One region of the Sellimonas sp. genome, then DNA from elsewhere that is predicted to be linked to it. Evidence: predicted binding sites of a transcription regulator. Region 1 holds the regulator's gene; each other region holds the start of a gene.
The links. The regulator Rex, encoded in region 1, represses fermentation and respiration genes when NADH is low (regulators of the CRP and FNR family bind a similar motif). The targets are predictions, from matches to a motif close to ATTGTTAANTANTTAACAAT.

Region 1 (10,428 bases):
AACAGTTCATGGAAGCGGCCCAGATCACCGGGATTGTCCTTACAAAAATGGACGGCACTGCAAAAGGGGGAATCGCAGTTGCCATCCAGGCGGAACTCGGAATTCCGGTAAAATATATTGGTGTTGGGGAAAGCATCGAAGATCTGCAGAAATTCAATTCGGATGATTTTGTAAATGCACTGTTTACAGACGATGCAAAAGAGGATGAAGAGAACTAAGTGAAACACATGACAGAGTGAGGAAAGAAGGAATCAGCTATGATGACATTGGAGAAATTTGAAGAAGCGAGCGAACTCGTAAAGAAAGTGACAAACCCGACCAAACTTGTTTACAGCGAATATTTGAGCGAGGAGACCGGGGGCAAAATCTTTTTAAAGCCGGAAAACATGCAGCATACCGGTGCTTACAAAATCCGGGGAGCATACTATAAGATCAGCACGCTTACAGAGGAAGAGAAGAAAAAAGGACTGATCACAGCGTCGGCCGGAAATCATGCGCAGGGTGTAGCGTATGCGGCAAGAGAGTTCGGATGTAAGGCGACGATCGTCATGCCTACGATTACTCCGCTGATCAAAGTAAACCGCACAAAAAATCTCGGGGCGGATGTGGTGCTTCACGGAGACGTTTATGACGATGCCTGCAGCAAAGCCTATGAACTTGCTAAAGAACATGGATATACATTTGTGCATCCTTTTGACGATCTGGATGTGGCAACCGGACAAGGAACGATTGCGATGGAAATCGTACAGGAACTCCCGACTGTGGATTACATCATTGTGCCGATCGGTGGAGGCGGACTGGCAGCAGGGGTATCCACGCTCGCCAAAATGCTGAATCCGAAAATCAAGGTAATCGGTGTGGAGCCATCGGAAGCGGCAAGCATGAAGGCGGCCTTAAAAGCAGGAGAACCGGTAGAGCTTCCAAGTGCCAATACGATCGCAGATGGTACAGCTGTCAAAAAAGTTGGAACACAAACATTTGAATATGTGAAGGAAAATGTGGATCAGATTTTGACAGTGGACGACGATGAACTCATCGGAGCATTCCTTGATATGGTAGAAAATCACAAGATGGTTGTAGAAAATTCTGGTCTTCTCTCTGTGGCGGCATTAAAACAGATGAAACTAAAAGGGAAAAAGGCAGTCTGTATCCTGAGCGGAGGAAATATGGACGTCATTACAATGGCATCTATCGTGCAGCATGGCCTGATCCAGAGAGATCGGATCTTCTCCGTATCGGTGCTTCTTCCGGATAAACCGGGCGAGCTTGTGAGAGTGGCGAAGACCATTGCGGATGCCCAGGGAAACGTCATCAAGCTGGAACATAACCAGTTTGTAAGTACAAACCGGAATGCGGCGGTGGAACTTCGTATCACGATGGAGGCCTTCGGTACGGAACATAAGCAGGAAATTTTGTCAGCGCTGGAAGAAAAAGGGTTCCGTCCGAAACTGATCGGGGCAAAGCTGTACTAATCATTGTTTGAAAAAGGAGGATTCACTTTGGGACGAGAGATACCGGAGAAAGGGCAGTACTACCGGCATTTTGAAGGAGAGATATACCGGATTCTGGCGGTGGCAAGACATACGGAGACGCTGGAAGAGCTTGTCATCTATGAGGGAATGTACGGGGATCATCCCGTTTATGCAAAATCCCTCCCAATGTTTATGAGTAAGGCAGAGCCAGGGAAATTTCCGGAATCATCCCAGGAATATTTGTTTGAGAAGATTGCGGAACCAAATGAAGGATGTCCGTTTCAGCCAGATCGAAAGGAAGGAAAAAGCCATGAGGATGACGAGAAGAGCGTGCAGCTTCTTCTGGCTTTTCTGGAATTGGGGAAAAATGAAGAGAAGCTTGCTTTTCTCCAGCGGCATCGGTCAGAATTGGATGATCAGCTTCTGGAATCCATTGCCCAAAGCCTTGATTTTACAGAAAAAAGCGGAGATCTTTATTTTCGGATACTCGATATTGAGAAATATCTCCAGACATTGATTAAGTACGAAAGAAGAAGATAGGATCCTGGTTCGGGAGACGAAAAAATAAAAGAGGAAAATGATCTGTTGATTCGGCGGAACATTTTCCTCTTTTATTACGTTAAAGTATTGACATAGGTTGTATAATTGTATACAATTATACAAAATTGCAAAGAAGGAGAATTGAAATGGAAAATAGAAGAGTCTACATGAATTATCACAACAATCTGCTTCAGCTGGAAGAACATATGTATCCGCTTGTGGATGTGGATACACCGAATGTTTTCCGGAATCTGTTTCCATATGACGAGATACCGAAGATTGCCTTTAACGATCGTATTGTTCCGCACTGTATGCCGGATGATATCTGGATCACGGATACGACATTCCGCGACGGACAGCAGTCCAGGGCGCCATACACAACGGAACAGATCGTGACGATCTACGATTATTTTCACAGGTTGGGTGGACCAAAGGGAAAGATCCGTCAGAGCGAATTCTTCCTTTACAGCAAAAAAGACAGGGATGCCGTCTACAAATGTCTTGAAAGAGGATATGATTTCCCGGAAGTGACAAGCTGGATCCGCGCCAGCAAAAAAGATTTTGAGCTTGTAAAAGATATCGGTTTGAAAGAGACGGGAATCCTCGTAAGCTGTTCCGATTATCACATTTTTTATAAACTGAAGATGACGAGACGGGAAGCGATGGAGCACTATCTCTCTGTAATCCGCCAGTGCCTGGAGATCGGGGTAAGCCCGCGCTGCCACCTGGAAGATATTACGAGATCCGATATTTACGGATTTGTGATTCCATTTTGTCTGGAACTAATGAATCTGATGGCAGAGTATCATATCCCGATCAAAGTGAGAGTGTGTGATACGATGGGATATGGCGTCAATTATCCAGGAGCTGTGATTCCAAGGTCTGTCCCGGGGATTATCTATGGGATTATGATCCATGCCGGTGTCCCGAGCGAACTTATCGAATTTCACGGGCACAATGATTTTTACAAGGCGGTCAGCAATGCGACGACGGCCTGGCTTTATGGGGCGTGCGGGGTAAACTGTTCATTGTTTGGAATTGGAGAACGAACAGGAAACACTCCTCTGGAAGCAATGGTATTTGAGTATGCACAGCTTCGAGGGACGTTGGATGGTATGGATACGACTGCTATCACGGAGCTGGCAGAGTACTACGAGAAGGAAATTGGATACCATATCCCGGAACACACACCGTTTGTCGGGAAAAATTTCAATGTGACAAGAGCTGGGATCCATGCCGACGGACTTTTGAAAAATGAAGAGATCTATAATATTTTTGACACCGGCAAATTCCTGAACCGACCGGCTGTCGTTTCTGTGTCTAACACTTCCGGGATTGCCGGAATCGCACACTGGATCAATACATATTATAAACTCCCGAAAGAGAGAAATGTGGGGAAAGATTCCCTGCTTGTACAAGAAGTAAAGAAATGGGTAGACATGCAGTACGAAGAGGGAAGAGTTACAGTTATGACAGATGCAGAAATGGTGCGGAAGATCACAGAACTTTGTCACGAAATGCAGATCATTCTTTAAATGAGAGGTAAAGAGAGGTATAATGGAGACATATCAGGATTATTCATTGAGCGGAAAAGTATTCCGGACACTGAGGGATGGAATTTTAACCGGAAAGTATAAAGAAGGCGACGAACTTCGGGAAGTGACTATAGGAAAAGAGCTTGGGGTAAGCCGGACACCGGTAAGGGAAGCACTCAGACAGCTGGAGCTTGAAGGCCTTGTGACCATTGTCCCCAATAAAGGGACTTATGTAAATGGGATTTCCGCGGAAGACGTGAGGGATATCTATATGATCCGCATCAGGCTGGAAGGTCTGGCAGCGCGGCTTGCCGCAAAGCGGGTTTCCCAGGAGCAGATAGACGAGATGGAGGAAATGCTGCTTTTGTCAGAATTTTATAGAAAAAAAGGGATGACAGAACAGCTTGCACAGCTTGACGGCAAATTCCATGTGATATTATATGAAGCGTGCGGAAGCAGGATGCTAAAGCATCTTCTGACAGACTTCCATCGTTACGTAGAGATGGCGAGAAAACGTTCGATTCGTACAGAGAACCGAGCTGAGAAATCCATCGGGGAACATATGAAAATTCTGGAAGCAACGAAACAACGCGATGAAGACCAGGCAGAGAAGCTTATGGAAGAACATATCAGGCACGTAGTACAGCACCTTCGTCTGGATGAAATCGGAAATGAATAGAAAGAGAGGGATACCACGTATGGAAAAAATCAAGATGCAGATACCTATCGTAGAGATGGATGGGGATGAAATGACAAGGATTCTCTGGGCGATGATCAAAGATCATCTGATCCTTCCTTTTGTGGATCTGAAGACAGAGTATTACGACCTGGGACTTGAACACAGAAACGAGACTGACGACCAGGTAACTGTCGACAGCGCGATGGCCACAAAGAAATATAAAGTGGCTGTCAAATGTGCAACAATCACACCAAATGCAGCCAGAATGGAAGAGTATGATCTGAAAGAAATGTGGAAGAGTCCGAATGGAACGATTCGTGCTATTTTGGATGGAACCGTATTTCGCGCTCCGATCGTTGTAAAGGGAATTGAACCATGCGTGAAAAACTGGAAAAAGCCGATTACCATTGCAAGACATGCATATGGGGACGTCTACAAAGGGACAGAAATGAAGGTGTCCGGAAAAGGAAAGGCAGAACTTGTATTTACTGCTGAGGACGGGACCGAGACAAGAGAACTGATCCATCAGTTTGAGGGAGACGGCATTATTCAAGGGATGCATAACTTGAGTGGTTCTATCGCAAGCTTTGCGAGAAGCTGTTTTGCTTATGCTCTGGACACAAAGCAGGATCTCTGGTTTGCCACAAAAGATACGATTTCGAAAAAATACGATCACACTTTTAAAGATATTTTCCAGGAGATTTTTGACGCGGAATACAAAAAACAGTTTGAGAAAGCAGGGATTACTTATTTCTATACGCTGATCGACGATGCCGTAGCACGTGTCATGAAATCGGAAGGCGGATATATATGGGCTTGTAAAAATTATGATGGAGATGTGATGAGCGATATGATTTCCTCCGCTTTCGGCTCTCTGGCTATGATGACATCTGTCCTCGTATCTCCAGACGGATACTATGAATATGAGGCTGCCCACGGAACGGTGCAGAGACATTATTATAAACATCTGAAAGGCGAAGAGACATCCACAAACTCTGTGGCAACAATTTTTGCCTGGAGCGGAGCGCTTAGAAAGCGTGGAGAATTGGATGGAAACAAGGAACTTCAGGATTTTGCCGACTGCCTGGAAAAAGCCACCATTGAGACAATCGAAGGAGGTCAAATGACAAAAGATCTGGCGCTTATCACGACAATAGAAAACCCAATGGTATTGAACAGTGAGGGATTCATAAAAGCTGTTGCGGAAAGAATTAGCAAAAATTTCTGATAAATAATCAAGAATATACCGATTCTCACAAAAGAGATGAAAAAGGAAGGACTGCCACTATTCGGCCAGTCCTTCCCATTTTTCGTATAATTCAGCCAGCTCTTCTGAGATGGCAGCTTTTTCTTTTGCCAGTTCCTGGCATTTCACGGAGTTGGAGTAGATATCTTCACGTGTAAGGAGAGTATCGATTTCCTGATTCCGTGTCTCCAGTTTTTCAATCTGTTCTTCTGTGCGTTTTAAATCATTTTGACGTTTACGCTCTTTTGCCTGGGCTTCTTTCTGCGCTTTCCAGTCCAGCTTTCCGGCGGAATCGCTGTTGGCCCCAGATGCTGCCGTCACAGGTTCTTCCAGTGGTGCGGCATAAGCGGCAGTCAATTCCTCTTTTTTCTCCAGATAGTAATCGTAATTTCCGATATAGTTGACAAATTTATGGTTTACAAGATCCAGAATTCGGGTGGCTGTCTGATTGATAAAGTAACGGTCATGAGACACATAGAGGACAGTTCCGGTATAATCATTCAGCGCTTTTTCCAGAATTTCCTTTGATGCTACATCGAGATGGTTGGTTGGCTCGTCCAGGATCAGAAAATTGGCCTCGGAAAGCATCAGCTTTGCGAGAGATACCCGTCCACGCTCTCCACCGCTCAAATCTTTGATCAGTTTGTAGACATCGTCCCCGGTAAAGAGAAAGGCGGCCAGCATATTACGGATTTCAGTGTTGGTAAGCCGTGGATAGTCGTCAGAAATTTCATCGAAGACGGTCTTGTCCATATGGAGGACGTGGTGCTCCTGATCATAGTACCCGATCTTTACATTGGAGCCAAGAGTAAATGTTCCGCCGTCTGCAGGGATGACCTCGTTTAAGATTTTGAGAAGTGTCGTCTTCCCTGTTCCGTTATCGCCGATGACTGCTACATGCTCGCCCCGCTTGATTTCAAAATTGATATCCGTAAAAAGAGTTTGGTTTGGGAAAGATTTGCTTAAATGCTCTACAGTAAGCACATCGTTTCCGCTGATGACGGACGGCTCCAGTTTCAGGTGAATATCGGTATGCAGTTCCACTGGTTTTTCTACCCGCTCCATCTTAGCCAACATTTTTTCACGGCTTTCCGCTCTTTTGATAGATTTTTCCCGATTAAAAGAACGGAGTTTTTCAATGACTGCTTCCTGATGCCGGATTTCTTGCTGCTGATTTAAGTATTCTTTGAGTTTGGCCTCGCGGATTTGCTGCTTTTTTGACGCATAATCCTGATAATTGCCCATGTATGTATGGATTTCTCCTGCCTCTACTTCGATGATTTTGGTAACGACCCGATTAAGAAAATAGCGGTCGTGGGAGACGATCAGGACAGCTCCCGGATAATTCATCAGGTATGTCTCAAGCCAGGCGATGGAATTGAGATCAAGATGGTTGGTGGGCTCATCGAGAAGCAGGACGTCTGGTTTAGTGAGCAGAAGTTTGCCGAGGGATACTCGAGTTTTTTGGCCTCCGGAAAGAGCGGATACAGGCTTTGTAAAATCTTCTTCTAAAAATCCGAGCCCCTTTAGGACGCCGACAATCTCGCTTTCGTACGCATAGCCGTCTTCACGTTCAAAGCGGGCCATAAGATTGTGATAAGAAGCAAGCCGGTCATCCAGTGCGTCCCCTGTAAGAGACTTCAGCTCCAGCTCGATAGAGCGGATTTGAGTTTCCATATCTATGAGGTATTGTTTGGCAGTTTTTACCTCTTCATAGATGGTTCGTGAAGTGTCCGTCATGGGATGCTGGGAAAGGTAACCGATCTGTTTTCCTTTGGAGAGAATGACCTCTCCGCTGTCCGCAGGCAGCTCTTTTACAATCATCTTCAGGATTGTGGATTTACCGGCGCCGTTGATTCCGACAAGGGCGGCTTTTTCGTGTTCTTCTATATGAAAAGAGCCGTTTCTTACGATAACCTGCTCTCCAAACGATTTGTCCAGGTTATGGCATGCTAAAATCATAAGTTCCTCCTGAATCATAAATTCGATCTTTTTAAAATGTACCCTATCCATTATAGCGGAATCTGGACAAAATACAATATTATTTAGTTAAAAGTTTGACTTTAAAGATAGAATCCCATATAATAAAGATATTGAATAAAAACAGAAAGGTGCTAAGAGATGGAAGGAAGAGGAATTTCCCAGGCAGTTATCAGAAGACTGCCGCGATATTATAGATACTTAGGTGAGTTGCTGGAAGACGGTGTGGAACGAATCTCTTCCAATGATTTGAGCAAACGAATGAAAGTGACGGCCTCCCAGATCAGGCAGGATCTGAATAATTTTGGTGGCTTTGGTCAGCAAGGTTATGGGTACAATGTAAAATATCTTTATACGGAGATCGGTAAGATCTTGGGACTTGACAGAAAACACAATATGATTATCATCGGAGCAGGAAATCTGGGCCAGGCGCTTGCCAACTATGCAGCATTCGAACGCAGCGGATTTGTGACAAAAGGACTTTTTGATGTCAATCCGACGCTTGCAGGGATTACAGTTCGGGGAATCGAGATCCGTATGATGGATGAGATCAAGAGCTTTATCAAAAATAATGATATTGAGATTGCGGTATTGACTATACCGAAGGCAAAAGCCATTTCGGTTGCCAACATGCTGGTAGAAAATGGAATACGGGCAATCTGGAACTTTGCACATACGGATCTGAATCTGCCGGAGAATATTGTGGTGGAGAACGTACATCTGTCCGAAAGCCTGATGCGTCTTTCCTATAATGTTCTCAGATATAAGGAGACTCACCAGGAAGACAAATAGGGAAAATAAAAAAGCGTGCAGAACACTCGGGATACCCGTTTGTGCTGTGCGCCTTTTTGTTGCCGTAAAGGAGGGCGTATATGAAATATATTTTAGATGGAAAAGCAATGAAGGATGCAGACAGGTATACGATAGAGGAGACAGGGATGCCGTCACTTGTTCTCATGGAACGTGCCGCCTTGAAGACTTTAGAAGTGATGGAACAGGAGGAGTTGGATCTGAGCAATGTACTGATCGTATGCGGCAGCGGAAATAATGGGGGCGATGGATTTGCGGTGGCCAGACTTCTGCTGCAGCGTGGGAAGACGGTCACGGTCGTTCTTGCTGGAAACCCGGATCACTGCACAGAGGAGACAAAGACTCAGAGAAAGATTTTTGAAAACTGCGGGGGCATTACTATGAGAGAGATTCCAAAAGGAGACTACACGGCCATCGTGGATGCGCTGTTTGGAATCGGACTGTCAAGGGAAGTGTCCGGACACTATGCACAGATATTGAAAAAGTTAAACAGCATGTCCGGAAAGAAGGTGGCAGTTGATATTCCCTCTGGCGTATCAGCTGCGTCTGGAGAAATTCTTGGGACGGCTTTTCGGGCAGATATGACTGTTACCTTTGCTTATCAGAAAGCGGGTATGGTGCTCTATCCGGGCGCATCCTTTGCAGGAAAAGTATTTGTAGCAGACATCGGGATCTATTTAAATGAGCAAGTGTGCGGGCAAAGGTATGTAACTTATGAAAAAGAGGATATCGAAAGATTCCGTCCTAAAAGGAAACCGGACTCCAATAAAGGGACATACGGAAAAATACTGATGATCACAGGCAGCAGCGGGATGTCCGGAGCTTCATACCTGTCAGCAAAAGCAGCCTACAGAACAGGAGCCGGACTTGTACAGATCTTTACGTCGGAAGCAAATCGGATCATTCTGCAGAGTACGCTTCCGGAAGCGATTGTCTCAGTGTATACAGACGAGACAGATGCAGCTTTACTTCTGAAAGAAAAACTTGAGTGGGCCGATATCATCTGCCTTGGCTGCGGTATCGGAACGTCTGAAACGGCCCGAAAAATCACAGATACGGTATTCGGCTACCTGAGTGAGCAACCGAAGAACTGTGTCGTGGATGCGGACGGACTGAATCTGATCGCCTCTATGGAAGAAGAGAAAAAAGAGAGGTATTTGAGGGGAGCAGGGAAATGCCTGATCTTTACACCTCATGTAAAAGAATTGTCCAGGCTGCTGTCGAAAACTGTGGAAGAGACGAAAAAAAACAGGATTTCTCTTGCACAACAGTATTCGGAAAACTATAATATAGTATTAGCAGCAAAAGATGCAAGGACAGTCGTGACCGGAAAAGGATTATTTCCGTATCTGAACATGTCTGGGAATGCAGCGATGGCAAAAGCTGGATCAGGAGATGTCCTTGCAGGCATCATAACCGGTCTTCTGGCACTTGGGATGGATCGGTATGAAGCGGCGTCGCTTGGGGTCTGTATCCATGGTTTTGCCGGGGATGCGGCCAGAGAAACCTATGGGGAACATGGAGTCATGGCAGAGGATATCATTGAGATGGCGGCGTCTTTATCAGGGGAAGTAAATTGGAAAGGGACAAAACAACGATGAAACAGTACAGCAGAGTATGTGCAAAGATCAATTTGGATCGGATTGAATATAATATACAGCAGATGGAGAAACATATTTCTCCGAATACGAAGATGATCCTCGTAGTAAAAGCGGACGGGTATGGACACGGTGCTATTCCTATTGCGCAAATGGCAGAGGATATGCAGACTGTGTGGGGCTATGCTACGGCAACACTGGATGAGGCAGTGCTGATCCGAAAATCCGGAGTGAAAAAGCCGATCCTCGTGCTGGGATGTACGTTCCCGGATCAGTACGAGGCGGCTGTGGAACATGGAATCAGCATGACTGTCTATACAGAAGAATCGGCTATGGAGATCGCTTCTGTGGCTGGGGAAATGAAAAAGACAGCAAATATTCATATCAAACTTGATACCGGTATGTCTCGTCTGGGATTTAGGACCGGGGAAACATCCGTTCAGGCTATCTGCCGGATCGCCAACCTTCCAAATATACATATGGAAGGGATCTTTACTCATTTCGCCAAGGCAGATGAGACGGATAAGACATTTACGAAGCAGCAGCTTGAAGCGTACAGATGGATGAC
Region 2 (5,481 bases), on a different contig from region 1:
CGCGTCCTTGATGAGCATTGCAGCTTCCCCAGCAAGTGTTCCTCCGGAATAGTATGCCTTGATCGTCTTCTTGGCATCAGCCGGATAAAATTCGGATCTGTCTGTATGGACTTCCCCTTCTTCCGCTTTTGTGCCTCGCACAAGGCTTACTGCCAGACGTGCCGCCTCGTCGAGCGTATATGTATGATAGAAGTTTTCTTCATGATATTCCGGCTTTTCTCCCAGGAAAAGAGTGATAACCGGTTTTTTGCAGACGCTCAGTCTTGCAGAGATTTTTTCCCTCACTTCTTTTGCCGGTGGTTTGGAAATCACGATCAGTACTTTGACAGTGTCGTCATCTTCCATCGCGTCGATCATATCCATCATGGTAATGCCTCCTACCTCTGTGGACAGATCTCTTCCGCCTGTACCGATGGCGTTTTTAACTCCTTCTCCGAGACGGTCAATGATCGTAGTAAGCTCCTGAATTCCGGTTCCGGAAGCTCCGATGATCCCGATCGCCCCCGGTGTCACACTGTTTGTGAATGCCACCGGCACTCCCTGGATGATGCCTGTACCGCAGTCCGGTCCCATGACAGCAAGACCCTTCTCATGTGCTTTTTCTTTTAACTTCTTCTCATCTTCAATCGTCACATTATCGCTGAACATGAAGACATTCATTCCTTCGTCCAGCGCCCGGTCTGCTTCCAGAGCTGCATAGGCTCCCGGGATAGAGATCACAGCCAGATTGGCATCCGGAAGTTTCTTCAGAGCCTTATCCCATGATTTCACACTTTCGGCCCCTTTTTTCCCTTCGCTGGATGCGGACTGCTTTTTAAAGAATTCGTCTATCTCCTTCATGATCGTATCCAGAAGGCTGTCATCGTCAATGTCCGCAACAACTACCATATCGTTTGCTGTGGACGCCATCAATTCTTCCGTATCCAGGCCGCTCTGTTTGAAAATATCTTTGTTGGCCGGCGTCGCCATCATGATAGATACTTTCTTTACTCCTTCTATCGTAGAAATCTGATTCGTCAAAAGCATAAGCACGACAGAATCATGATAACTGCCTTTTTTTACTACTGTTTTTAACATCTTTTATTCTCTCCTTCACTATTCGGCAAATCTGTTTTTGTGGTCATATCTGTTGTAATGGATATCGTCGCTGATGAGATACTCGTAAATGGAATCCACGATCTCGATTCCTCCGTCCTCATAGGCTTTCTCTTTTCTCATGACAGCGCGTTCTCCCGGATAGTACACTTTTTCATATCCGTCGGCCGTCGGCATCGCGTTAAGCTCATCACATGTCTCAGACATGTTTTTCTTAAACTGCTCAAGTCCGCAGAACCGGTTCGGATCCATCACGATGTGCATCTGTCCAAGCTCTCTTCCCTTGGAGCAATCATGATACATAGAGCTTACATGTTTTCCAAACGGCACTCCCATAAGAATTCCTGAGAAAACATCCACCATCATCATCAGCCCGTATCCTTTGGCTCCTGCGATCGGAAGCAGGGCGTTTACGAGATTCGGATCTGTGACAGGATTGCCGTTTTCGTCTACTGCCCATGTATCCGGGATTGATTCTCCTCTGGATCTCTTGTCCAATATTTTTCCCCAAGCCTGAACAGTCGTAGCCATATCAAACACAACTTTTCTGCCATCTGCTGTCGGCGCAGCAAATGAAATCGGGTTTGTTCCGTAATATGGTTCTGTTCCTCCCGGAGGCACTGCCATCGGATCGGACTGGCAGAAGGAAATCGCCACAAGATCCTGATCTGCCGCCATCTCAGTATAATATCCAATGGATCCGCTGTGAGAGATATTTCTCATTCCCACTACTGCGATGCCGTTCTCTTTCGCCATTTCGATGGCCTTCCCCATCGCTTTCTTGGCAGCCACATATCCGCATCCATTGTCTCCTTCAAAAATTCCAGAGCACGGCCCGGTCTTTTTAAACTCAAAATGCGGATCTGTCGTGATCCCTCCTTTTGCGATTCTCTCGCTGTAATATTCCACTCTTACAGCTCCGTGAGAGTGATATCCTCTTTCATCCGACCACGTTAAAATCTCAGCTGTGATATCTGCGTGTTCTTCTTTCAAACCCGCTTTCATCAGTTTCTTTTTCATCAAGCCTTTAAGTTCTTCTCTTGAAAGCCTCATTACCATAATCCTCTCTTTCATTGATCTATCCCGTCTCCGGGCAACGTCACTATGATAATATTATTGCAATCAATGAACTTTTTTTCAATTGTTTTTTTAGATATATCGAAAACAGCTTTTTTATCTAACCTCAGACATTTTGTCTATTTTTTCACGTAATTGTCTATAAGAACATGATTTCCTATAGATAAAAAAACCAGCCCGTCAGTCTGCACAACCAATTCCTGACGAGCCGGCTTTTCCAAAACACATCTATAGTATCCGGAAGAATAAATCACATGCTGCAATCAATATCGTGCCTTAAAGCTGCACATCTCTGTTACAGTCTTTTGAGTAGATATATGTAACTTCCTCATCTTTGCCTACGCCGTAGCATGCCTGCGGGCAGTATGCCTGCATAAACACGTAGTCGCCTTTCTGAAGCGGTACCCAATCGTCTCCGATACGGTACATTGCTTTTCCGGAAAGGAAATACATGCCGTGCTGCTGTACATGTGTCTCAATGTAACCATGAGACGCTCCCATCTTAAATTTCAGGATGTGGAAGTTCATGTCAAATCCGAAATCTCCTGCTGCCGGAAGGAAATCTTTGATGTGGCAGTTTTCCATTCCTTCATATGGAATCCACGGAAGATCATTGTCATTTCCCACGACTGTGTGGGCAGCATATCCTTCCACTGCTTCGTATCTGCGTTTGTATGCAAAAAGAGTCGCATCTTCTGTTCCTGCATTTTCAAATGCTACCGTGTTGCTTACCGGTGAATAAATATATCCGCCTTTTGTGAGTGTCGTTTCCTGATCTGCATTCTTTACTTTCACGCTTCCTTCTACCACGTAGATAAAGCTTTCCAATCCTTCGCCGCCAAATGCAGGATTGTTTCCGCCTTCATGTACTGTGATGAGATAATCTGCAAAAGAAGCTCCCATCGCAGGTGAGCCAAGGATCGTCACATCGCAGTTCGTGTAGCCCGGAATAGCGTTTTTCACGATTCCGTCCGGCTCGATCACCACATAGCTTCCCATCTTAACGATAGATCTTGTATTCAGTAATTCTTCGCGATATCCTGTCTGTCCGTTTAAATAACTCATTTCAAATCCTCGCTTTCATTTTACCTTATTTACCAAACGGTTTTCCGTCAGTTGTTTTTATAATATCATTATTGCAGGAATTGTCCGATGATGCAATCGTAATATCAGATAAAAACTCTCTGTTTTTTTATCCACTTTTTCACTTTTGTCAATATTTTAACAATTATATTTTATGTTATAATGTACTTACGGCTTTTTGCCGCAATTTGCAGACAAAGGAGAACCTCATGTTTACAGAAAAAGAAATTCATCTTGATACATCTGCTTTTCCAAAAAAAGCAGTTATTTATGAAAATCCAGATATTCCGCCAAAGGCCTGTCTTTTGTATTTCCACGGGGGAGGGCTTTTATACGGTACAAAAAAAGATCTCCCTTCGCTCCATCTCGAGCTGCTGACATCTGCCGGTTACCTCATCGTGTCCTACGATTATCCGCTGGCTCCGGCAGCCAAACTGGAGACCATTGTCGCTGATGTAGAAGCCTCCATCCGGCATTACACAGAACAGCCGTCTCTCTACTATCGGAAGCCACTCCCATATTTTCTCTGGGGCCGTTCCGCCGGGGCTTATCTGTGTCTTCTGGCCGCGGCAAAAAACGCTTTTCCTACTCCTCCGAAAGGCATTCTTTCCTTTTACGGATATGGGTTCCTCTGTGACGACTGGTTCTGCACGCCGAGTCCTTATTACTGTACTCTACCGGAAGTTCCTTCTTCCTGCCTGGATACCATAAAAGACGAGATCATCACAGAGGGGGATCTGAATACCCGCTATAGTCTCTACGTATACGCAAGGCAATCCGGACAGTGGAAGTCACTGATCTACGAAGGCCGTGACAAAACATTTTATCTCGACTACTCTCTGCGCACCTGCGACCGCCTACCGTGCCCGCTCTTCTGCGCACACAGTACGGGCGACACCGATGTCCCTTATGCCGAATTCCTGGAACTTTGCAGGAAATACCGTGCACAACGTTTCGTCGTCTCCCGTTCTCTCCATGATTTCGATCGGGATGAATCGGATCCGGCTGCCCGAAAACTTCTGGAATCAACTATATCCTTTATGGAACAGAGCCTGCAGTAAAACACTGCCGGCTCTGTTTTTTTACAATATTTATTTTGCGTCCCGTTCCTCGAAAATCGTCCCGGTGCGGAATGCTTTGGAACTCTTCATATATTTCATCAGCAGGTAGTAAGCCACGCCTGACGGGATCAGACTGATATACCAGGACAGCTGCACCTGGATGAGGGAGCATATAGAGCCAAATATGATGGCAATAACTGCCGCCCAGTTAACCCCTTTGAACACGCCGCTCTTATCATACAGACGGTTGACGTCCAGCTTTTTCTTCCGGAGGATGTAGTAATCCACTGCCATGACTGCGAAGATCGGTCCAAGGAATGCCGAATAAAACTGCGTGAAAAGATTCAGTCCTGCTGCGGATTCGTCTGTGACAAGCTTCCAAGGCATACAACAGATGGACAGAACACCTACGATGACCGTAGACAGTTTCCATTTCACATGGAACGCTTCCATCAGAACATAAGCCGGCGGCACGATATTGTTCAGTACGTTGGTCGTAACCTGAGCAAATGCGATAAACAAAAGCGTCACGACTGTCAGGAATTTGCTTCCCATCGTCGTGGAGAATACAACGACTGGATCACTGTTTCCTGTAGCTGCTGTCACGAGAAGACCAATCAGCCCCATGAACAGTGTGACAGGAAGAATGGCGATCGTGTAAATACTTCCGGTAAACACCGGTCCGACATTCTCTTTCACATTTCGTGAATAGTCAGATGCATTAATGATCATGGTTGAGTAAATGCCAAGGAACGACGTGGTTGCTGCCCAGAACGGCATTCCCCATGTCCCCTTGATTCCCGAAAATACGTCGTCGATCTCCGTGGAGAACTGTGTTCTTACTACATACAGCATATATATAAGGATGGCGATGATGAAAATACAGGAGATGTTTTCCATCCATTTGATCCCCTCAAATCCATTGATAGCAAGCGCCACCTGAAGGGCAGTAAACAGGATGTAGACAACCGGCAGATTGTCAAACCCAAACAGGATTTTAAAACAGCTGTTGATAGCCCCTGCACCTACCCAGCTCTGGAAGCCGAACCAGATGATAGCCGGTACCCCTCTTAAAAGCCCCGGAACTTTGATTCCCGCTGTTCCAAAGCTGCTTCTGAGCTGTACGGTAAACGGAATCCCGTATTTATGTCCGCAGTTTCCGATG
Region 3 (5,481 bases), on a different contig from region 1:
GAGAAGAGGAAATGGACAGACTCATTTATCTGGATAATGCGGCAACAACGAAAACAGCACCGGAAGTAGTGGAAGCAATGCTTCCGTATTTTACAGAACATTATGGAAATCCATCCAGTGTTTACGGATTTGCTGCGGAAAATAAAGAGGCAGTGTCAAAACAAAGAGAGATCATTGCGGGTGCGTTGGGCGCAAAACCAAATGAAATCTATTTTACAGCCGGAGGAACAGAAAGTGACAACTGGGCGCTGAAAGCGACGGCAGAAGCGTACGAATCCAAAGGAAGACACATTATCACGACAAAAATTGAACATCATGCAATTCTGCATACAGGAGAATACCTGGAAAAGAAGGGATTTGACGTTACCTACCTTGATGTGGATGAGAACGGGCTTGTGGATCCGGAAGAAGTCGAAAAGGCGATTCGACCGGATACGATCCTGATCTCTGTTATGTATGCAAACAATGAGATAGGGACGATTGAGCCGATCCGGGAGATCGGGGCTATTGCAAAGGAACACGGAGTACTGTTCCATACCGATGCAGTCCAGGCATTTGGACAGATTCCGATCAATGTGGATGAATGCCATATCGATATGTTAAGCGCCAGCGGACACAAATTGAACGGGCCAAAGGGAATCGGATTTCTTTATATCCGCACTGGTATCAAGATCCGCAATTTTATACACGGAGGAGCTCAGGAGAGAAAACGCCGTGCTGGTACGGAGAATGTGCCTGGCATTGTAGGACTTGGAAAAGCAGTGGAACGTGCTGTTTCCACAATGAAGGAACGTGCGGAAAAGGAAAAAGAGGTACGGGATTACCTCATTGAAAAAGTGTTAAAAGAAATCCCGTATACGAAACTCAACGGCCATCCGACAAAACGTCTTCCGAACAATGCAAACTTCAGTTTCCGTTTTATCGAAGGGGAAGCAATGCTGTTGAGTCTTGATATGGCAGGAATCTGCGGTTCCAGCGGATCTGCGTGCACATCCGGATCACTGGATCCGTCTCACGTGCTGCTTGCCATCGGCCTTCCTCATGAGATCGCACACGGATCCCTTCGTCTTACGTTAAACGAGGAGATCACAAAAGAGGATATCGACTATGTGGTGGAAAATCTCAGCAGGATCATCGGAAATCTCAGGGACATGTCGCCTCTTTATGAGGACTTTATGAAAAAGCAGGCCAAGTAAGAGCAGGAAAATAAGAGAAAGAGATACAAGGGAATCGAAGGAGGAAACATATGTATTCAGAAAAAGTAATGGATCATTTTCAGCATCCTAGAAATATGGGAGAAATCGAAGGCGCAAGCGGAGTTGGTACAGTAGGGAATGCAAAATGTGGAGACATCATGCGCATCTATCTGGATATCGATGAAAATCAGATCATTCAGGACGTAAAATTCAAAACGTTTGGCTGCGGAGCTGCCGTTGCGACAAGCAGCATGGCGACGGAACTTGTGAAAGGGAAAAATATTAAAGAAGCCATGCAAGTGACAAATAAAGCGGTTATGGAAGCACTGGATGGACTGCCGCCAGTCAAAGTACACTGCTCACTTCTTGCGGAGGAAGCGATCCATGCAGCACTCTGGGATTATGCAGAAAAGAACGGAATTAAGATCGAAGGCCTGGAAAAGCCGAAATCTGATATCCACGAAGGCGAAGAAGAGGAAGAAGAGGAATATTAATCCGTATTGAGAGGGATACACTATGAAGAAAGAGAAAGTAGTCATCGGTATGTCGGGCGGGGTAGACTCGTCTGTGGCTGCCTGGCTTCTGAAAGAAGAAGGGTACGATGTCACTGGAGTTACCATGATTACCTGCGATGAAGCTCAGTGTGGGAATAATCCTTCCCGTGATGCCAGGATCGTGGCAGAAGAGATTGGAATTCCGCATTACACGGTGGATTTTCGGGATGCATTTTCCACGTTTGTCATGGACTACTTCTGCAACGAATATCTGAATGGAAGAACGCCCAATCCCTGCGTCGTCTGCAACAGACATGTCAAGTGGGAAGCCCTTCTTGGATGGGCGAAAAGCCAGGGGATCCACTACGTGGCAACGGGACATTACGCAAAAATCCGGCAGTTGGAAAACGGAAGGTATGCGGTGGCAAACGCTGCATCCTCCGGGAAAGATCAGACATATGCCCTTTATAACCTGACACAGGATCAGCTTGCGCATACGTGGATGCCGGTGGGGAATTACGAAAAAGACGACGTGAGAAAGATCGCTGAGAAAGCGGGTCTTTCTGTGGCCGGGAAGGCGGACAGCCAGGATATCTGTTTTATCCCGGACGGGGACTACGCGGCGTTCATCCGCGAGAAAACAGGACAGGAGATTCCAAAAGGCAATTTTGTGGACCGTGACGGAAAGATACTTGGAAAGCACAAAGGGATCATTCACTATACGATCGGACAGCGCAAAGGACTGGGGCTGTCGCTTGGGCATCCCGCTTTTGTGACGGAGATCCGGCCGGAGACGAATGAAGTTGTCATCGGGAAAGATGAAGACTTGAGGACAGAAACAGTCTGTGCACATTACCTGAATGCAATGGGGGTGCCGGATCTGGGAGATCTTGAGGGCAGACGTATTTTTGCCAAGATTCGATACAATCATAAAGGGGACTGGTGTACGGTAAAAAAGACAGGGGATGACGAGATCGCATGTACATTTGAAATACCTCAGCGCGCAGTGACACCGGGACAGGCACTTGTGCTCTACGAAGACGGATTTGTTCTTGGAGGAGGGCAAATCCGGTAGATTCCAGATGAAAAGGACAGGCAGAGGAAGATAAAATATGGTTACAGCAGATTATCATATGCATACACGATTTTCTTCGGATTCAGATGCTGATCCAAAGGATATGGTGGAAGCGGCTATAAAAAAAGGACTTCAGACGATCTGTTTTACAGATCATCAGGATACGGATTACCCGGAAGATCAGAGTATGTTTCGGATTGATATGGAGCGATATATTCCGACCATCACAGAGCTGCAGGAGAGATACAAAGGGCAGATCGATATCAGACTAGGAGTTGAAATCGGACTTCAGCCCCATCTTGGGGAATGGTATCGTTCCTATATTAAGGCTTATCCGTTCGATTTCGTTATCGGAAGCGTCCATGTTGTGGAAAAGATGGATCCGTACAACGGGGAGTTTTTCGACAAATATAGTGACAGAGAAGGATACCGAAGATCCTTTGAGGAGACTCTTGAAAATGTCAGGGCTATTCAGGATTTTGACGTGCTTGGACACATGGATTACATTGTCCGATACGGCAAAGAACAGGCTGCTCATTATTGCTGGAAAGATCACGCAGACATTATCGATGAAATCTTAAGAGAACTGATAGACAGCGGAAAAGGGATAGAGATGAATATGGCAGGATTCAAATATGGACTTTCTTTCTGCCACCCGTATCCGGACATCATAAAACGATACAGAGAACTGGGAGGAGAAATTCTGACCGTGGGGGCTGATGCGCATAAACCTGAACATATCGCGTATAATTATGCGCAAGCAGCGGAAATTTTGAAAGAAGCAGGGTTTGCGTACTATACTGTTTTTCATAAAAGAAAACCGGAATTTGTGAAGATTGTATAGGGAATACAGTGTTTTTTCAGCGAAAAATACAGCACATTTGCACGCTGTTGGAAAAAAGCGGCAAAACATGGATAAAAAGCCAAAAGGCACTTGAAATTTTGTCTTTTTTTTAGTACAATCAATTATGGTTGATGAATCTTTAACAAGGGAATTCATTCTTCCAGATGGATGCATGAAGCATCATAACAATCTAAATTAAATTTAGGAGGAATTAATCATGGCAGTAAAAGTAGCGATTAATGGTTTTGGACGTATTGGACGTCTCGCATTCAGACAGATGTTTGGAGCAGAAGGATATGAAGTTGTTGCGATCAACGACTTAACATCTCCGAAAATGCTTGCTCACTTATTAAAATATGACTCTACACAGGGAAAATACGCTCTGGCAGATAAAGTAACAGCAGGTGAAGATTCCATCACAGTTGACGGAAAAGAAATTAAAATCTACGCAAAAGCAAATGCTGAAGAACTTCCGTGGGGAGAAATCGGCGTAGATGTTGTTCTGGAATGTACAGGATTCTATACATCCAAAGCAAAAGCAGAAGCTCATATCAAAGCAGGAGCTAAGAAAGTTGTTATCTCTGCACCGGCAGGAAACGACCTTCCGACAATCGTTTACAATGTAAACCACGAATCATTGACAAAAGAAGACAATATCATTTCAGCAGCTTCCTGTACAACAAACTGCCTTGCACCAATGGCAAAAGCTTTGAATGACCTTGCACCGATCAAATCCGGTATCATGTGCACAATCCACGCTTACACAGGAGACCAGATGACACTGGACGGACCGCAGAGAAAAGGCGATTTAAGAAGATCTCGTGCAGCAGCATGCAATATCGTTCCGAACTCTACAGGTGCAGCTAAAGCCATCGGATTAGTTATTCCTGAATTAAATGGTAAATTGATCGGATCTGCACAGCGTGTTCCTACACCGACAGGATCCACAACAATCCTTACAGCAGTTGTAGAAGGAAATGTGACAAAAGAACAGATCAACGAAGCAATGAAAGCAGCAGCAAACGAATCTTACGGATACAACGAAGATGAAATCGTATCCAGCGATATCGTAGGAATGACATATGGTTCCCTGTTCGATGCTACACAGACAATGGTTCTTCCGTTAGAGAACGGAACAACAGAAGTACAGGTTGTTTCTTGGTATGATAACGAAAACTCTTACACAAGCCAGATGGTAAGAACAATCAAACACTTCGGAACATTATTAGACTAATTTTAAATTGGAAAAGGACAGGCGTTGTCTGTCAGAATAAGACTCAGGAAAGGGTCCGGTCTGTGAGGGACCGGATCCTTTTTGCAGCATCGGGTAATCCCGTATGCCGTAAAATGCACATATAAGGAGGCATAAAAATGCTTAATAAAAAATCTGTGGACGATATCAATGTAAAAGGAAAAAGAGTGCTTGTAAGATGTGATTTTAACGTGCCGTTGATCGATGGAAAGATCACAGACGAAAACCGTCTTGTGGCAGCACTACCGACAATCAAAAAATTGATCGCAGACGGAGGAAAAGTGATCCTCTGTTCCCATCTTGGAAAACCGAAGGGAGAGCCAAAACCGGAACTTTCTCTTGCACCGGTTGCCGTAAGACTTTCTGAACTTCTTGGACAGGAAGTAAAATTTGCAGCAGATCCGGAAGTAGTAGGACCGAATGCAAAGGCTGCTGTTGAGGCAATGAATGATGGAGATGTTATACTCCTTGAAAACACACGTTACCGTGCAGAAGAGACAAAGAACGTGGATGAATTCAGCGAAGAGCTGGCATCACTGTGTGATGTATTTGTAAACGATGCATTCGGTACAGCTCACAGAGCACACTGCTCCAATGTGGGTGTGACAAAATATGTGGAC

Region 2: a site for Rex is predicted at 3,382-3,401, ahead of allE ((S)-ureidoglycine aminohydrolase). Genes of this name have one in related genera too.
Region 3: a site for Rex is predicted at 3,737-3,756, ahead of gap (type I glyceraldehyde-3-phosphate dehydrogenase). Genes of this name have one in related genera too.

What each region holds. Positions count from the first base shown of each region.
Region 1 is NZ_JBKSWG010000037.1:3,530-13,957, reverse strand. Features, by position in the region: gene ftsY (signal recognition particle-docking protein FtsY) at 1-218, shown strand, start outside; gene ilvA (threonine ammonia-lyase) at 258-1,472, shown strand; gene ACLROL_RS11230 (DUF1653 domain-containing protein) at 1,500-2,012, shown strand; gene ACLROL_RS11225 (2-isopropylmalate synthase) at 2,159-3,547, shown strand; gene ACLROL_RS11220 (GntR family transcriptional regulator) at 3,570-4,226, shown strand; gene ACLROL_RS11215 (NADP-dependent isocitrate dehydrogenase) at 4,246-5,454, shown strand; gene ACLROL_RS11210 (ATP-binding cassette domain-containing protein) at 5,512-7,434, opposite strand; gene ACLROL_RS11205 (redox-sensing transcriptional repressor Rex) at 7,594-8,244, shown strand; gene ACLROL_RS11200 (NAD(P)H-hydrate dehydratase) at 8,325-9,863, shown strand; gene alr (alanine racemase) at 9,860-10,428, shown strand, end outside.
Region 2 is NZ_JBKSWG010000003.1:53,357-58,837, reverse strand. Features, by position in the region: gene fdrA (acyl-CoA synthetase FdrA) at 1-1,077, opposite strand, end outside; gene allD (ureidoglycolate dehydrogenase) at 1,096-2,148, opposite strand; gene allE ((S)-ureidoglycine aminohydrolase) at 2,449-3,237, opposite strand; gene ACLROL_RS01700 (alpha/beta hydrolase) at 3,465-4,316, shown strand; gene ACLROL_RS01695 (NCS1 family transporter) at 4,347-5,481, opposite strand, start outside.
Region 3 is NZ_JBKSWG010000031.1:4,965-10,445, forward strand. Features, by position in the region: gene nifS (cysteine desulfurase NifS) at 12-1,196, shown strand; gene nifU (Fe-S cluster assembly scaffold protein NifU) at 1,247-1,690, shown strand; gene mnmA (tRNA 2-thiouridine(34) synthase MnmA) at 1,713-2,765, shown strand; gene ACLROL_RS10740 (histidinol-phosphatase HisJ family protein) at 2,803-3,609, shown strand; gene gap (type I glyceraldehyde-3-phosphate dehydrogenase) at 3,827-4,843, shown strand; gene ACLROL_RS10750 (phosphoglycerate kinase) at 4,981-5,481, shown strand, end outside.